Regions from separate parts of the Streptomyces xingningensis genome, predicted to be linked through region 1. Evidence: riboswitches for the same ligand, from Rfam matches in the RefSeq annotation. Region 1 holds a riboswitch; each other region holds the start of a gene.
The links. A riboswitch is a leader RNA that binds a small molecule or an ion and turns the genes downstream of it on or off. The one in region 1 is predicted to bind cyclic di-AMP.
Positions count from the first base shown of each region.

Region 2: another riboswitch for cyclic di-AMP. It lies ahead of ABCR83_RS06715 (transglycosylase family protein); the one in region 1 lies ahead of ABCR83_RS25640 (M23 family metallopeptidase).
Region 3: another riboswitch for cyclic di-AMP. It lies ahead of ABCR83_RS09825 (C40 family peptidase); the one in region 1 lies ahead of ABCR83_RS25640 (M23 family metallopeptidase).

Region 1 covers NZ_JBDJPF010000059.1:9,484-14,998, reverse strand. Annotated here, with positions in the region: gene ABCR83_RS25650 (M16 family metallopeptidase) at 1-1,323, shown strand, start outside; gene ABCR83_RS25645 (M16 family metallopeptidase) at 1,359-2,726, shown strand; cyclic di-AMP (ydaO/yuaA leader) riboswitch at 2,930-3,086, shown strand; gene ABCR83_RS25640 (M23 family metallopeptidase) at 3,100-3,903, shown strand; gene ABCR83_RS25635 (GntR family transcriptional regulator) at 4,078-4,797, shown strand; gene ABCR83_RS25630 (HPr family phosphocarrier protein) at 4,953-5,234, opposite strand; gene ABCR83_RS25625 (bifunctional acetate--CoA ligase family protein/GNAT family N-acetyltransferase) at 5,343-5,515, shown strand, end outside.
Region 2 covers NZ_JBDJPF010000008.1:60,970-66,484, reverse strand. Annotated here, with positions in the region: gene ABCR83_RS06725 (cytochrome P450 family protein) at 1-1,097, shown strand, start outside; gene ABCR83_RS06720 (transglycosylase family protein) at 1,211-2,224, shown strand; cyclic di-AMP (ydaO/yuaA leader) riboswitch at 2,485-2,678, shown strand; gene ABCR83_RS06715 (transglycosylase family protein) at 2,683-3,420, shown strand; gene eno (phosphopyruvate hydratase) at 3,738-5,024, shown strand; gene ABCR83_RS06705 (FtsB family cell division protein) at 5,168-5,515, shown strand, end outside.
Region 3 covers NZ_JBDJPF010000013.1:72,397-77,911, forward strand. Annotated here, with positions in the region: partial or broken gene ABCR83_RS09805 (RNA-guided endonuclease InsQ/TnpB family protein) at 1-336, shown strand, start outside; gene ABCR83_RS09810 (hypothetical protein) at 572-1,132, shown strand; gene ABCR83_RS09815 (TolB family protein) at 1,216-2,253, opposite strand; gene ABCR83_RS09820 (YchJ family protein) at 2,437-2,835, shown strand; gene ABCR83_RS09825 (C40 family peptidase) at 2,906-3,382, opposite strand; cyclic di-AMP (ydaO/yuaA leader) riboswitch at 3,388-3,540, opposite strand; gene ABCR83_RS09830 (endo alpha-1,4 polygalactosaminidase) at 3,717-4,757, opposite strand; gene ABCR83_RS09835 (carbohydrate-binding protein) at 5,096-5,515, shown strand, end outside.

The sequences.
Region 1 (5,515 bases):
GCGACTGAGCACCGCCTGGCCAATGGCCTGCGGGTGGTGCTCTCGGAGGATCATCTGACCCCGGTCGCCGCCGTCTGCCTCTGGTACGACGTCGGCTCGCGCCACGAGGTCAAGGGGCGCACCGGCCTCGCCCACCTCTTCGAGCACCTCATGTTCCAGGGCTCGGCCCAGGTCAAGGGCAACGGTCACTTCGAGCTGGTGCAGGGCGCCGGCGGTTCGCTCAACGGCACCACCAGCTTCGAGCGCACCAACTACTTCGAGACCATGCCCGCCCACCAGGTGGAGCTGGCCCTGTGGCTCGAGGCCGACCGGATGGGCTCCCTGCTCACCGCGCTGGACGAGGAGTCCATGGAGAACCAGCGCGACGTCGTCAAGAACGAGCGCCGCCAGCGCTACGACAACGTGCCCTACGGCACGGCCTTCGAAAGGCTGACGGCCCTGGCCTACCCCGAGGGCCACCCCTACCACCACACCCCGATCGGCTCGATGGCCGATCTGGACGCCACCTCCCTGGAGGACGCGCGCGCCTTCTTCCGCACGTACTACGCCCCGGGCAACGCCGTTCTCGCGGTCGTCGGCGACATCGACACCGAGCAGACGCTCGCCTGGATCGAGAAGTACTTCGGCTCCATTCCCGCCCATGACCGCAAGCAGCCCCCGCGCGACGGCTCCCTCCCGGACACCATCGGCGGGCAGCTGCGCGAGGTGGTGCGCGAGGAGGTCCCCTCCCGCGCGCTGATGGCCGCCTACCGCCTCCCGCACGACGGCGGCCGCGAGGCCGACGCCGCCGACCTCGCTCTGACCATCCTCGGCGGTGGCGAGTCCTCCCGCCTGCACAACCGCCTGGTCCGGCACGACCGCACGGCCGTCGCGGCCGGCTTCGGCATGCTGCGCCTGGCCGGTGCCCCCTCGCTGGGCTGGCTGGACGTCAAGGCCTCGGCCGGGGTGGAGGTGCCCGCCATCGAGGCGGCCGTCGACGAGGAGCTGGCCCGCTTCGCGCTGGAGGGCCCGACCCCGCAGGAGATGGAGCGGGCCCAGGCCCAGCTGGAGCGCGAGTGGCTGGACCGGCTCGCCACCGTCAGCGGCCGGGCCGATGAACTGTGCCGGTTCGCCGTGCTGTTCGGCGACCCGCAGCTCGCCCTCACCGCGGTCCGGCGCATCCTGGACATCACCCTCGAGGAGGTGCAGGCCGTCGCCAAGGACCGCCTGCACCCCGACAACCGCGCCGTGCTGGTCTACGAGCCGGCCTCCGGCGCGGACACCGCCGCCGAAGCCCCCGGCGCCGCCGCCGAGAACGCACAGGAAGAGGAGACGGCCCAGTGAGCGACGCCGTAGCCGCAGGCACCACCAGCCCAGCGATGGAGTTCCACCCCCGGCCACAGCCGGGCGCCGCGACCCCCTGGGCCTTCCCGGCCCCCGAGCGCGCACAACTGCCCAACGGCCTCACCCTGCTGCGCTGCCACCGCCCCGGCCAGCAGGTGGTCGCCGTCGAGGTCATCCTGGACGCCCCCCTGGACGCCGAACCCGCCGGGCTCGACGGCGTGGCCACGATCATGGCGCGGGCCTTCTCCGAAGGCACCGACAAGCTCAGCGCCGAGGACTTCACCGCCGAGCTGGAGCGCTGTGGCGCCACCCTCGACGCCCACGCCGACCACCCCGGCGTCCGGGTCTCCCTGGAGGTCCCGGCCTCCCGGCTGCCCAAGGCCCTCGGCCTGCTGGCCGACGCCCTGCGCGCCCCCGCCTTCCCGGACAACGAGATCGAGCGCCTCGTCCGCAACCGCCTGGATGAGATCCCGCACGAGCTGGCCAACCCCGCCCGCCGGGCGGCCATGGCGCTGTCCGCGGAGCTCTTCCCGGCCGACTCGCGGATGTCGCGCCCCCGCCAGGGCACCGAGGAGACCGTCGAGCACATCGACGCCGCCTCCGTGCGGGCCTTCTACGAGGCGCACGTCCGCCCCGCCACCGCGACCGCCGTCATCGTCGGCGACTTCACGGGCGTGGACCTCGACCAGGCCCTGGCCGACTCGCTCGGCGCCTGGACCGGCTCCACCGCCGAGCCCCGGCCCGTGCCACCGGTCACCGCCGACGACACCGGCCGGGTCCTGATCGTCGACCGCCCCGGCGCAGTGCAGACCCAACTGCTCATCGGCCGGATCGGCGCCGACCGGCACGAGCGGGTCTGGCCCGCCCAGGTGCTCGGCACCTACTGCCTGGGCGGCACCCTCACCTCCCGGCTGGACCGGGTGCTGCGCGAGGAGAAGGGCTACACCTACGGCGTGCGGGCCTACGCCCAAGTGCTGCGCTCCGCCCCCGATTCCACGGGTGCCGCGATGCTCGCCATCAGCGGATCGGTGGACACCCCGAACACCGGCCCGGCGCTGGAGGACCTGTGGGCGGTGCTGCGCACCGTCGCGGCCGAGGGCCTGACGGACGCCGAGCGCGATGTCGCCGTGCAGAACCTCGTCGGCGTCGCCCCGCTGAAGTACGAGACGGCGGCGGCCGTCGCGGGCACCCTCGCCGACCAGGTCGAGCAGCACCTGCCGGACGACTTCCAGGCCCGGCTGTACGAACGCCTCGCGGAGACCGGCACCGTGGAGGCCACCGCGGCCGTCGTCAGCGCCTTCCCGGCCGGCCGTCTGGTGACGGTGCTCGTCGGTGACGCCTCCGAGATCCTGGAGCCCGTCAAGGCGCTGGGGATCGGAGAGGTGACGGTCAGCTCCGCCTGACGGAGGCTCAAGGGCCGGACGGACAGGGAGGCGCAGGGGCCATGGAGGCTCCTGCGCCTCCCATATGCCCGATGTGGGCACGGCGGTTGCACGCCATCCCTGTGGCGTGTGTCACTAAATCGTGGTTCCGTTTGCCGTTCGAATCTGACGCCGATTAGCTTCTGTGCGGCAGTCCGTCAGATCGGAGCCGCACCCGCGGCCCCGGGCAGCCATCGCCGAGTCCCCGTACGGCGCGAGCCAGGGGAGCCGGGGAACCACTTGTTCCCTGGGGTGAATCGGGCCCCTCTCCGGAGGGCTCCGTAGGAGACCTTCCTGCTCCGAACCCGTCAGCTAACCCGGTAGGCGAGAGGGAAGGAAAGGATCAGCCGCGCTTATGGCGTTCACCCGTCCTACCGGGAAACACCGTCGTCCGAGCCGTGCCGTGCGCGTCAGCGCCAACATAGCGGGCATAGCCACCCTCACCGCCACGGGTGTGGCCGTCGGCGTCGCCGCTCCGGCCTTCGCGGCCTCCGACGACTCTCCGCTTCACGAGGACACCGGCCTGACCCAGGCCATTGTCATCACCGACGACGTGGCCCAGAACGTCGGTGCGCAGGCCGACACCCAGCGCGGGGCCGCCGACCAGGCCGAGGCGAGGCACCAGGCGGAGGTGGCCGCCAAGAGGCAGGCGGCGCTGCTCAAGAAGCGCGCGGACGAGGCCAAGCGGAAGGCGGACGCCGAGCGCGCCGCCAAGGAGCGTGCCGCCCGCGAGGAGGAGCGCAAGCGCCTCAACACCTTTGTGCTGCCGATCGACGGCTCCTATGTCTCCACCGCCTACCAGGCGACCAGCGGACTGTGGTCCTCCGGCAGCCACACCGGTGTCGACTTCCATGCCGAGTCGGGCACTTCCGTGCACGCGGTGGGCGCGGGCACCGTGGTCGAGGCCGGCTGGGGCGGCGCCTACGGCAACAACATCGTGATCAAGATGGCCGACGGCACCTACACCCAGTACGGCCATCTGTCGTCCATCGGCGTCTCCGTCGGCCAGACGGTGACCCCCGGCGAGCAGATCGGCCTCTCGGGCGCCACCGGCAATGTCACCGGCCCGCATCTGCACTTCGAGGCGCGTACGGCTCCGACCTACGGCTCGGACATCGACCCGGTCGCCTATCTGCGCGCGCACGGCGTCGACATCTAGTCGACATCCAGGCCCCATGCCACACTTCGCGAAGGCCCCGGCCCCTTGGCCGGGGCCTTCGCGCATGGCCAAAAATATCCCTGGGATCTCCGGGGCCATCGGAAATCGCACGTGATTGCAATAGAGTCGGCCGAGTTCTCTGAGCAGCGGAGGTTCGTCCATGCGGGACGGCTCGTGAATGGTGCTGGCGAAGCGGTGCACGAGGGCCGCGGGATTTCCGCGCACGCCGTGTGCACGGCGATCCGTGACGACATCGTCGCCGGGACCTTCCCGCCCGGCGCCCGGCTCATCGAGGACCTGCTGGCCCGTCGCTACGGCGTCTCCCGGGTGCCGGTGCGTGAGGCTCTGCGCACCCTCGCGTCCGAGGGCTTTGTGGTCACCCGTCGGCATGCGGGCGCCTGTGTCGCGGAACCCACCCGGCAGGAGGCGGCCGATCTGCTCGATGTGCGTGCCCTGCTCGAACCGCTGGGCGCGGCCCGGGCCGCACAGCGCCGCACCGAGGCGCACCTGAAGGTTCTGCGGGGGTTGGTGAGGCTCGGCCGGGAGCGCGCCCGCACCGGGCGGACCGGCGAGCTGTGCCCGCTCGGCGACTGGTTCGACGAGACGCTCGCCCAGGCCTGCGGCAGCCCCAGCCTCGCCGCGCTCCTCACCCAGCTGCGGCGCAAGATCGCCTGGGTGTACGCGGCCGAGCCGCCCGCGCGCCCGGTGGAGACCTGGGAGGCGCACGGAGCCCTCGTCGACGCCATCGCCAGAAGGGACGCGGAACGGGCGCGGGCGCTCGCCGCCGCGCGCGCCGGGCGTTTTCCCGGGGAATTCAGGTTGTGGCGGCCGGCCGGGGGAGTCGGCGAGCAGGGCCGGAAACGGCCTGTAAACACGGCGAGCGCTCGTTCTTAACAAACGGGCGCTATTCCTTGATAAAGACCGGCCGGGAATTGTGGCGGTTCCCGGCCGGGTAGCCGCGCGCATGGTGCGCGGCAACAGCACAACAGCACAACGGGGCCGCGGCGGCCCCGACCGGGGCTGCCACGGCCCCGTTGCGGGCCGTCGGCTCAGACGGTCTCCGGAAGCTCCTCGAGCCCCTCGGCGACCAGCTTCGCCAGCCGGTCGAGCGCAGCCTCGGCGCCGTCCGCCTCGCTGGCCAGCACGATCTCCTCGCCGCCCTGGGCGCCCAGGCCCAGCACGGCCAGCATGGACCCGGCGTTGACGGGGCTGCCGTCGGCCTTGGCGATCGTCACGGGGACGCCGGCAGCAGTCGCCGCACGGACGAAGATCGACGCCGGGCGGGCGTGCAGCCCCTCGGCCCAGCCGACGTTTACGCGGCGCTCAACCATGGTGTTGCCCTTCAAGTCGAATTGGTTGTCTAGACCAGTGTCTCACGGGGTGCGTGGTGCTCCGGCGCAGCGCCCCGTGCTGTCGGTCCCCGGCCGTACGCTGACCTCATGCAGACGCCGCCAGAGCACGCCTACCCGGCCCACTGGGAAGCCGATGTGGTGCTGCGCGACGGTGGCACCGCCCAGATCCGCCCCATCACCCCCGACGATGTGCAGCGCCTGGTCGACTTCTACGAACAGGTCTCGGACGAGTCCAAGTACTACCGCTTCTTCGCGCCCCA
Region 2 (5,515 bases), on a different contig from region 1:
AGGCCCTGGCCGACCAGCGGTTGTCGAAGAACCCGGGGCACCACTCCGAGGCCGCCCACGGCAAGGGCAAGGTCGGCATCCCCGGCGAGCGCAGCGCCAACCTGACGGCCCATCTGCTCAACATCGATCCACCGGACCACACCCGGTTGCGACGGCTGGTGTCAAAGGCCTTCACCCCGGGCCGGGTCGCCGAGTTCGCCCCGCGGGTGCAGGAACTGACCGACCGGCTCATCGACTCGTTCGCGGAGCGCGGGGAAGCCGACCTCATCCATGAGTTCGCCTTTCCGCTGCCCATCCTTGCGATCTGCGATCTGCTCGGGGTGCCGCCCGAGGACCAGGACGACTTCCGCGACTGGGCGGGGATGATGATCCGGCACGGCGGCGGGCCGCGCGGCGGAGTGGCACGTTCCGTGAAGAAGATGCGCGCCTACCTCGCCGAACTCATCCACCGCAAGCGTGAGTCCCTGGGGGGAGAAGGGGGCGAGGACCTCATCTCCGGTCTCATCCGGGCCAGCGACCACGGCGAGCACCTGACCGAGAACGAGGCCGCGGCCATGGCCTTCATCCTGCTCTTCGCCGGCTTCGAGACCACCGTGAACCTCATCGGCAACGGCACCTATGCGCTGCTGCGCAACTCCGGGCAGCGCGAGCTCCTGCAGCACGCGCTCGACCGGGGCGACGAGAGCCTGCTCGCCACCGGCGTGGAGGAACTGCTGCGCTACGACGGCCCGGTGGAGCTGGCGACCTGGCGGTTCGCGACCCAGGACCTGACGATCGGCGGGCAGCGCATCGCCGAGGGCGACCCGGTGCTCGTCGTCCTCGCCGCGGCCGACCGCGACCCCGAACGGTTCGCCGAACCGGATACCCTCGACCTCGCCCGGCGTGACAATCAGCACCTCGGCTACGGGCACGGAATCCACTACTGCCTGGGCGCTCCGCTCGCCCGGCTGGAGGGCCGGACGGCACTCGCGACCCTGCTGCGCCGCCTCCCCGACCTGCGGTTGGCCGTCCGGCCGGAGGAACTGCGTTGGCGTGGCGGGCTCATCATGCGGGGGCTGCGCACGCTGCCGGTCGAGTTCACCCCACGAACCGGATGACTGTACGTCAACTCGGCTTTATCGCCCCGTGACTCCGGCTACACCGGGTTGTGACTCCCGGAGCCCGTCGCTATGTTCGACGGTCATATCAGCCGCCAACGAGAGGTCATCAGATGCGTTCCGGGACAGGCCGACATCGTCGGCCCCGTCAGATACCCGCCGTTGTGGTCGCCGCGGGGGTGACGGGTGCCGGCATCGCCATGCCGTTGTTCGCCGCCACCGGCGCCACCGCCGCCGACGCCGCGACCTGGGACCGCGTCGCCCAGTGCGAGAGCGGCGGGCTGTGGAGCGCCGACAACGGCGACGGGTTCTACGGCGGGTTGCAGATGACGCGTCAGATGTGGGAGGCGAACGGCGGTACGTCCTATGCGCCGCAGCCCGACATGGCCAGTCGCGCCCAGCAGATCGCCGTCGCCGAGCGGATCCTCCAGGCCCGCGGACCGTATGCCTGGCCCAGCTGCGCGATCGGTTCCGGCCTGGCCGCGAACGGGCCGACGCCGGAGGTGAATCCGGGTTCGACCCAGGCGCCCGAGCTGGCGCCGGCCCATCGGGCCGAGCCCGGACACCCGGCGCCCGCACCCCCCTCGTCCGCCTCCGGGACCCCGAACCCCGATGGGACCCCGAACCCCGATGGGGCCTCCGGTTCCGGTGCGTCAAAGCCCGGCAAGTCCACGCCGCAGCAGCCCGCCGAACAGCAGGGCGACCAGCCCGAGGGCAAGCACCGCAAGCCCCCGGCGGCGGACCCGGTGACTCCGCCCGCCGGTACCCCCTCGGCGGACCCCGCCCCGGCCCAGGGGCACACGCCCGGCGGCACCGGCGCGGACCCGGGCGGCAGCGCACCGTCGGACCCGGGCGCCGGGGCGGGCGCGGGCGCGGGGACGGGCAAGCACCGTGCCGAGCCGCCGCGTTCGGGCGCGGACCGCGCCTCGCGCGGTGGTACGGAAGCCCGTACGGGCACGCCGGAGGCGGGCGACTACACCGTGCGCCCCGGTGACAATCTGTCAGCCATCGCACAGGAGGAGTCCGTCGAGGGCGGCTGGCACAAGCTCTACCGAGACAACCAAAAGGCCGTCGGATCCGATCCGGACCTCATCCACCCTGGTCAGCAACTCGAACTGAAGAAGTAGCGGGACGGTTTGAGTCGAATGTCCGTTCCTGTGGAAAGTGAGACATGGGTCTCGTTGACAACGGCTCAAATGGCACCGTCCGGAATTCGATTAACCGCCTCCCACCTGCGAAAACAGCAGGTTACGGAGGGGTGTGAAGTCAGTCGGTGGCTGAAAAGGAGGGTTTGAACACCTCGGCCGCCTGTGCTTAACGTCGTCACCGCTCGCCACCGCGAGCACCACGGTCGTCACGCCGAATCCTGCCAACGACCGAGGGAGTCGTCGCGCAAGCGCCGTAGGCAGGAGCGGGGGAACCAAGGTAGGGCGCCGTAACGGACCGTCAGTCGCGATCGTGGATCGCCGACCGGACGAGCCGGGACGGCTAGGGGTGAAGCCGAGCACGCGCAAGCCGCTCGGCCGGGCAACTCACGTCCGAACCCGACAGCTCACCTCGTAGGCGCCGGTGAGGAAACCGACTTATGTCCAAGGGCAAGCATCGTCGTCCGAACAAGGCCGTCCGCATCGCCACGCTGGCCGGTGTCACCGGTGCCGCTGTCGCGGCCCCGCTGATGGCCGCCACGTCTGCCCACGCCGCTTCCGTGGTCACCTGGGACAAGGTCGCCCAGTGTGAGTCCGGCGGCAACTGGTCCATCAACACCGGTAACGGCTACTACGGTGGCCTGCAGTTCTCGCAGTCCTCCTGGGAGGCCATGGGCGGCACCAGCTACGCCCCGCGCGCCGACCTGGCGTCCAAGAGCCAGCAGATCGCCGTCGCCGAGAAGCTCCTCGCCGCGCAGGGTCCCGGTGCCTGGGGCTGCGCCGGTGAGGGCGGCCTGACCTCCGGCGGCCCGGCCGCCGATGTCGACACCTCCGGTTCGTCCTCGAAGAAGTCCTCGGGCTCCAGCGAGCGCGGCACCTCCACCAAGAGCCACGCCGACCGCAGCGAGCGCCAGTCCGCGCCGAAGCACGCCGCCCCGAAGGCGGACGACGGCGACGACGAGACCCCGGCCCCGCGCCAGGCCGCGCCCAAGCACGCCGCCCCGAAGACCGTGAAGATGGGCGACGGCGAGTACCAGGTCAAGGAAGGCGACACCCTCGCCAAGATCGCCGAGGCCAAGAAGGTCAAGGGCGGCTGGGAGAAGCTCTACGACCGCAACAAGGACATCGTGGACAACGCCGACCTCATCTACCCGGGCCAGAAGCTGCACCTCAGCTGACCCGGGAGACCCCTGCCCTCACGTGTGAGCAGGATCGCCCCGCTCCGATGCGTCTACCCCCGAGCCGCATCGGAGCGGGGCTCCGCCATGTTTGCGATCCGCCATGTTTGTGAAGGGTGCGGGATGTTTGTGAAGGGTGCGGGCGCGCGAAGCGCACCCGCTTCTTCGCTCAGCGAACACAACGGCTGACCATTCCTCCCGTGATCTCGGCGTTTGTGCCATTTTTCGGTTTGGGCGGCGGTCCGGCGGCGGGCGGAGCCTCCGGGGCCCGTTAGGCTCGTGCTGCAGAACTCCAGACACCCACGAAGGAGACCCTCGTGCCGTCCATCGACGTCGTCGTAGCTCGCGAGATCCTCGACTCGCGAGGCAACCCCACGGTCGAGGTCGAGGTCGGCCTCGACGACGGCTCCACCGGCCGTGCCGCCGTGCCGTCCGGTGCCTCGACCGGCGCCTTCGAAGCCATCGAGCTCCGTGACGGTGACCCGAACCGTTACCTGGGCAAGGGCGTGGAGAAGGCCGTGCTCGCCGTCATCGAGCAGATCGGTCCGGAGCTGGTCGGCTATGACGCCACCGAGCAGCGCCTGATCGACCAGGCGATGTTCGACCTGGACGCCACCGAGAACAAGGGCTCGCTCGGCGCCAACGCCATCCTGGGCGTCTCCCTGGCCGTCGCGCACGCCGCCTCCGAGGCCTCGGACCTGCCGCTCTTCCGCTACCTCGGCGGCCCCAACGCGCACCTGCTGCCCGTTCCGATGATGAACATCCTCAACGGCGGCTCGCACGCCGATTCCAATGTGGACATTCAGGAGTTCATGATCGCGCCGATCGGCGCGGAGTCCTTCTCCGAGGCGCTGCGCTGGGGCACCGAGGTCTACCACACCCTCAAGAAGGTGCTGAAGGGCCGCGGCCTGTCCACCGGCCTCGGCGACGAGGGCGGCTTCGCCCCGAACCTCGGCTCCAACCGCGAGGCCCTCGACCTCATCCTCGAGGCCATCAAGGAGGCCGGTTACACCCCCGGCCAGGACATCGCGCTGGCGCTGGACGTCGCCGCCTCCGAGTTCTACAAGGACGGCGTCTACACCTTCGAGGGCAAGAGCCGCACCGCCGCCGAGATGACCGAGTACTACGCGGAGCTCGTCGCCGCGTACCCGCTGGTCTCCATCGAGGACCCGCTGTTCGAGGACGACTGGGACGGCTGGAAGACCATCACCGAGAAGCTCGGCGACCAGGTCCAGCTCGTCGGTGACGACCTGTTCGTCACCAACCCCGAGCGCCTCGGCCGTGGCATCGAGGAGGGCGCCGCCAACGCCCTGCTGGTCAAGGTCAACCAGATCGGTTCGCTCACCGAGACCCTCGACGCCGTCGAGCTGGCCCAGCGCAACGGCTTCAAGTGCATGATGTCCCACCGCTCCGGCGAGACCGAGGACGTCACCATCGCCGACCTGGCCGTTGCCACCAACTGCGGCCAGATCAAGACCGGCGCCCCGGCCCGCTCCGAGCGCGTCGCCAAGTACAACCAGCTGCTGCGCATCGAGGAGATCCTCGACGACGCGGCGGTGTATGCCGGTCGCAGCGCCTTTCCGCGGTTTCGCTCTGCGAACTAGACAAGCGCAGCGCTCTGCGAACCAGCAAGTGCTTCAAGGGCTGACAAACCCGGCGTAAGCCTCACCACGTCCTCGGCCACGGTCCCGTACCGTGGCCGAGGACGACTTTGCGCGTCCGCAACCGGACCCCAAGGGGAGGCGATGTGGCGGCGGAACGGTTCTCCACCGCGACCAGACTCAAGGCACTCGGCTCGGTGCTCGTACAGGGGCCGAAGGCCGGGGGTCGGCGCATCCGGCCGCCGCGCCGGAGCCGGCTGACCGGGCGTGCCGCGCTGCTGGCGCTGGTCGTCTGCTCGCTGATCGTCGCCCTCGCCTATCCCATGCGGCAGTGGGTCACCCAGCGTTCGGACATCGACGACCAGCGGCGGCAGACCGACCGCGCCCGTGAGCAGGTCAAGCGACTGCGCGAGCAGAAGGCCCGGCTGGAGGACCCGGCGTACATCGAGCAGTTGGCGCGGGAGCACCTGCACTATGTACGCCCCGGCGAGACC
Region 3 (5,515 bases), on a different contig from region 1:
CCCAAGCCCGACAACACCGGCGCGTTCCTGCCGAACGGTGCCGCCGCGAAAGCCGGGCTGAACCGCAGCATCCTGGATGCGGGTTGGGGCATCTTCCTGAACATCCTGGCGAACAAGGCTGAGAGCGCCGGTCGCCGCGTGATCCCGGTGGACGCCCGCAACACCTCCCGCACGTGTCCGCCAGCCGCCGGAGGCTGCGGACACGTCGCAAAGGAGAACCGTGTCACCCAAGCGAAATTCGAGTGCGTCAAGTGCGGGTTCGTTGAGAACGCCGACACCGTGGGCGCACTGAACGTTCTGCACAGGGCCGGGCTGGTCCTCTGCGCCGGTGCGTAGCCACCGACACAGGAAGCCCGCGACTTTAGTCGTGGGTGGAGTCACCTCTCTCCAGCTCGCTCCGGCGCAGGGCCCGGCAGGACGGCCAAGGGGTGGCATGAGGCTACGCGCGGGACGGGCCGTGCGATAGGGGAAGCGTACGCGCCGGGTTGTGCGCGGTTCCCCGGGTCATGGCGCCCATCGGCGCTCCGGAGCGCCTGTCTCCGGGTCGCATGGGCGGGGCATGGAATGTCCCATGGTGTTCGGTTTGAAGAGATCCGCCGCGACGGCGGATGGCAGGCGGCTGCGCGTGGTTGCCCTGGCGGCCGCCGTGGTGTTCGGCGCCGCCGCGCCGGTGGTGCCGGCGTCCGCCCAGTCCCGGGGCTCCGAGCTGTTGCAGTGCCAGGGGACCGAGTCGGTCGGCTACCGCCCGGGAGTCGTCCTCCAGCCGCGGCCCATCCACGTCACGGTCGACGGGCGCTTCGGCTCCTGTGCCGGGGGCGACGGTGCGGTGCGCAGCGGCGGCTACCACGAGGAGTTCACGCTCTTCACGGGCTGCAACAATCCTCTCGAAGGGTTCCGGGCCGACCGAACCTATGTCTGGAACACCGGCGACTCCAGCACCGCCGACATCAGCGGCAGCAGTACGGCCGTGGCCGGCCAGGTGGTCACCCCGGCCACCGGCACCGTCACCCACGGCCGCTTCCGCGGCCGAAAGCTGCTCCAGGTCGTCCCGGTTCCCCAGCCGAGCCTGCTGCAGTGCCTGGCGGGCGGCCTCACCGGCGCGACCGGGGTGACGACCTTGACGATTCTCTAGGCCGGGCCGGTGGCGGGTCTCGCATTGGCCCACTATCCGAAAAATGCTACCCACCACGGCACATCCGGCAACTCGGGATCCGTTCACCTCTGCGGTACGGGGATCCGCCAGAGCGAGGTCGGCCGGTCTTCTTCCCCGTCGTGTGACTCAAAGGCGATCCATTTGCCGTCGGGTGACCAACTGGGGGCGCCGTCATAGGACTTGTCGTTCTTGGTGACCTGGACCGGGCTCCCGCCCGCTGCGGGTATCACAAAGATCTGCGGCAGTTTGAGCCCGCCGACGGTGGAGGAGAAGACCACGGACTTTCCGTCGGGCGACCAGCTGGCATCGGTGTGCTCGCCCGCCCCGGCGACGAGCCGCCGCATCCCGCTGCCGTCCGCGTTCATGATGAAGAGCGACCAGGTGCCGTTGTCCTCTTCCTTGCGCTGGAAGACCAGCTTGTCTTCGCTGGGCGACCAGTTGGGCTGACGGTTGTCGGTGTGGGTGCCGGGCCCGTCCAGCAGCCGGGTCTGCCCGGAACCGTCCCGCCTGATCTTCCAGATGGAGCCGTAGGCGGTTTTGTCGCCGTCTTCGCGCTCCACGCTCTCCTGGAAGGAGATCCACTCCCCGTCCGGCGAGAAACTGGGCTCCAGATAGCCGGACTTGCCCTGGTGCTGGGTCACCCGGACCGGCTGCCCGCCCGGTTTCAGGGTCCACACCTCGTCATGGACCTCCCGGTCCCAGGCGAAGGTCACCCCGCGGGACGGGTGCCAGCTGCTGCCCGGCAGGTTCACCGCGGCCGTGTCGGCCTTGTCGAGCAGGGTGTCCGGTTTCCGGTCCGCCGCATCGGCGTCGAAGGGCAGGACGCGCAGCGCGGCGGCGTCCTTGTTGTAACCCCCCTGGAATTCGGTGAAGAGGAAGGTTTTGCCGTCCGGGGAGAAGGCAGGGTTCTGGACGCTGAGCTTCTCGCCCGCTCTGCGGAGCAGCTCGGCCCCGTCACCACGGGTCTCCGCCCGCTTGTGGGTGGGCTTGGACGGACTCGACGCTCTCGGCTCCGAATCGCTTTCGGCCTCGGACCGAACTTCGCATGCCGTCAGCACCAGGACGGCCAGGAACATGGAGGGAATCACACGACTGCGCACCGGAGTGACCCTAGTCGAGTCAACTCACGGGAAACAACGGCAACTTGAAGAACTTGAAGAACTCGGGAAACAGGCGAGGCCCTGTCGTATGACGTCGTATGACATGGGATCCGATATCCGGTTCGTACGCCATCCGGAAGGCCCGGTGCACGGTTCTGCGGGCGTCTTGGGCACAATCATCAGGTGTCCAAGAACAGCACCATCGGTCCCACCTCACCCTGCCCCTGCGGGCTCGACGCCGACTATGCGGAATGCTGCGGCAGTCTGCACAGCGGGCAGCGGCAGGCGGCCACCGCCGAGCGTCTGATGCGCTCGCGTTACAGCGCCTTTGTCGTCCACGATGCCGCGTATCTGCTCCGCACCTGGCATTCCAGCACCCGGCCGCCCGGCCTGGACTTCGATCCCGGGATGCGGTGGACCGGGCTCGACATCCTCGCCACCGGGGACGGCACGCCGTTCCACCACGAGGGCACCGTCGAATTCCGGGCCCATTTCCGTGCGCACGGAAAGTCGGACGCGCAGCACGAGCTCAGCCGTTTTGTGCGGGAAGACGGGAAGTGGGTCTACCTGGACGCCGCCTGACCGGCACTTCGGGGGCGGCCTCCTCCCGTGGGGAGGAGGCCGCCCCCGATGGCCGGGGAAGCGGCTTGGGTCAGCGGACCCGCCCGTACCAGACGTTGTTGGTCCAGATCTTCTCCAGCCGGACCTTCTTGCCGGTGCCCGGGGCGTGCCAGATCTTGCCACCCCCGGCGTAGATGCCCACGTGGTAGACGTAGCTGCCGGAGTGGAAGAACACCAGGTCGCCGACGCTGCGGGAGCCCCGGGACAGATGCCGGGTGGCGTTGTACTGGTCGGCGGCCACCCGCGGCAGCCGCTTGCCGGCCTTCTTGAAGGAATAGAGCGTCAGGCCCGAGCAGTCGAAGCGGTTGGGGCCGGTGGCACCCCACTGGTACGGGGAGCCCTGCTTGGACGCCGCCACCTTCACGGCCTTGGACCCGGGGGTCGCCGCCTGCGCATCGGCGGCCATGCCCGGCAGGAGAACGGATGCCGCGACGGTGGCGGCGGTGAGGGCCGATGCGGTTCCGGCCCGGGAGATGAGCGCGGGTATTCGAGGCAACGCAGAAGACATGCCAATAGCCCTTCGTCATCCGCCTGCGAAAGATGACCTGTCGGGTTCGGACTGGCGAAGTTGCCCGGCCACCGCTGTGGCTTCACCCCTAGAACCACCGCCATCGTGGTTCGTCGTGCCTGGGTCTCCCGCTCCTGCCGATCCAACGAATCAGTTCCGCATCCGGAGCGGCGGCAGGATTCGGCGTCCGCCCGGATCGCCCCGCCTCGGTGACGGGTGCTGTTGTTCGGTGCATGATCCTGCACCATCAACCGGCAAAATCCAGAGCGGAAATGGCAGTCTGTGAGGTTCTTCACGTTGGGCGGGGGCGGTTTCCCGCCCCCGCCGACGGGGTTCAGCAGGGACGGCGCCAGGCGTTCAGACCGAGCTTCTTCTGCATCGAACTGAGGTGAAGATTCTTGGCCATGTCACAGAACTCCCCTGGTGACAGGTCGTATTCGACATGGAATACGGCCTTGTTCGCCCGCACAAAGGGGGTGAGCTTGTCGCACTCCTCGTACTGCGCGCACTGCTCGTTGACTTCAAAGTCGAAGTCCTTCACCAGCTGCGGAATCTGATCCAGGTCGTTCTTGAGCCCGATGGCGAGTCCTCGCTCATGCGCCAGGCTCGCGACCATCCGGTTGTAGGCGAGCTGGTGCTCGCCGGTGAGCGGGAAATCCGTCTTGTTGCGGAACCCTTCGGTCAGATCCGGCTCAATCGCATCGAATCCCTTCTTTTTGCACATGTCAAAGCGCTTCGCCATGATCGGACGCAGGGCGTCGATGCGGCGGATGTCCAGCCACTTCTCCCCCTTCCATCCCTCGACGTCCGCCCCCAGCAACTCCCGGGGGAAGGAGCCATGGTCGGGGCGGAAGTCCTCATAGGCGCCCACATTGATGTAGCAAATGGCCTTCCGCTTCTTGCCGTGCAGCTGGTCGACGACCTTCGCATCGTTCTCGAAGCCGTCGATGTCATAGACGGGGACATCCACGGAGGTGTCGACCTTCCCGTCGAGCTGCCACTGCCAGGGAGTTCCCGGCCGGGGCTGCCAGCGACCGCCGGAGGCGGTGGTGGTGGGCGGCGCCGACGAGGGTCCGGCGGACGGCGAGCTCCCGCCGCGCGTCGGGGTGGCATGCCCCGGCTTCGGTGAAGTGTGCCCGGGCTTGGGCGATTTGCCGCCGGAGGCCAGGGGGGCGGCATGGCCGTCGGACTCCGCCGGTGCACTCGCGGCCGTCTCCGCCGCGTCGGCCGAGTCCGAGGAGTCCTTCGCTCCGTTGCAGCCCGCCAGCACCAACACCCCGGCCACGGCCAGCAGTCCGGCACGGGCGGGTACCCCGATGCCCCGGCGGCGACGCGCCGGGGGTATCGCATCCCCGTCAGAGGTTCGGTCTGCCATGGATTTTCTCCTTTTTTCGGTTTTCCGGCAGGCCAATGACACCCATGGACACCATGATGACCCACCCTGCGCACTTGTGATCAGCGCGCCACTGGGGCACACCGTAGACCACGTGTCGGGAGCGCGCTCAGTCAACTCCCGTGAAAGCAGAGTCATTCGGCGGCGAGTGACGGCATCCTGAGCCCCGGGTCACCTGGGACCGCTGAGCCCCTTGACGCGGAGGTAATTGTCATGGACATTGCCCCTGCTTGGGGTTCGGGCTCGCCATGGACCATCAGGCGTCCGACCCCGTGCTCCCACCCCCCGCCGTACCCACCGTTCGGTCCCGGAGGAGCCAGATGAACAGACATCGGACCCCCTTGGTCGCCCTGCTGCTCTGCGCACTCGCCGCCCTGGGGATCGCCCCCGCCACCGCACACCCCGGCCCTGCCGCGGGCCACCCCGCCGGCCCGCCCGTCGTCCGCACCCCCGACCCCGATGCCCCGCACACCGGCATCGTGACCGGAGCCCGCGAGCCGGGCCGCTCCCCCGCTCGCGAACGGGCGGTCCGCGCCTTCGAGGAGAGCCGGCGCTCCCAACGCGAGGCCCAGGCGGGCCACTTGGACATATCCGCCAATATCACCCACAACTGGTGGGGAGTCTTCCCCCAGCCGGGCACTCACGACGGCATCATGGCCACCCACACCGTCGACCCCGGCTACCGGGTCACCGACGCGGAGAACTTCACCTACGCGCCCACCACCAAGGCCCAGAACTCC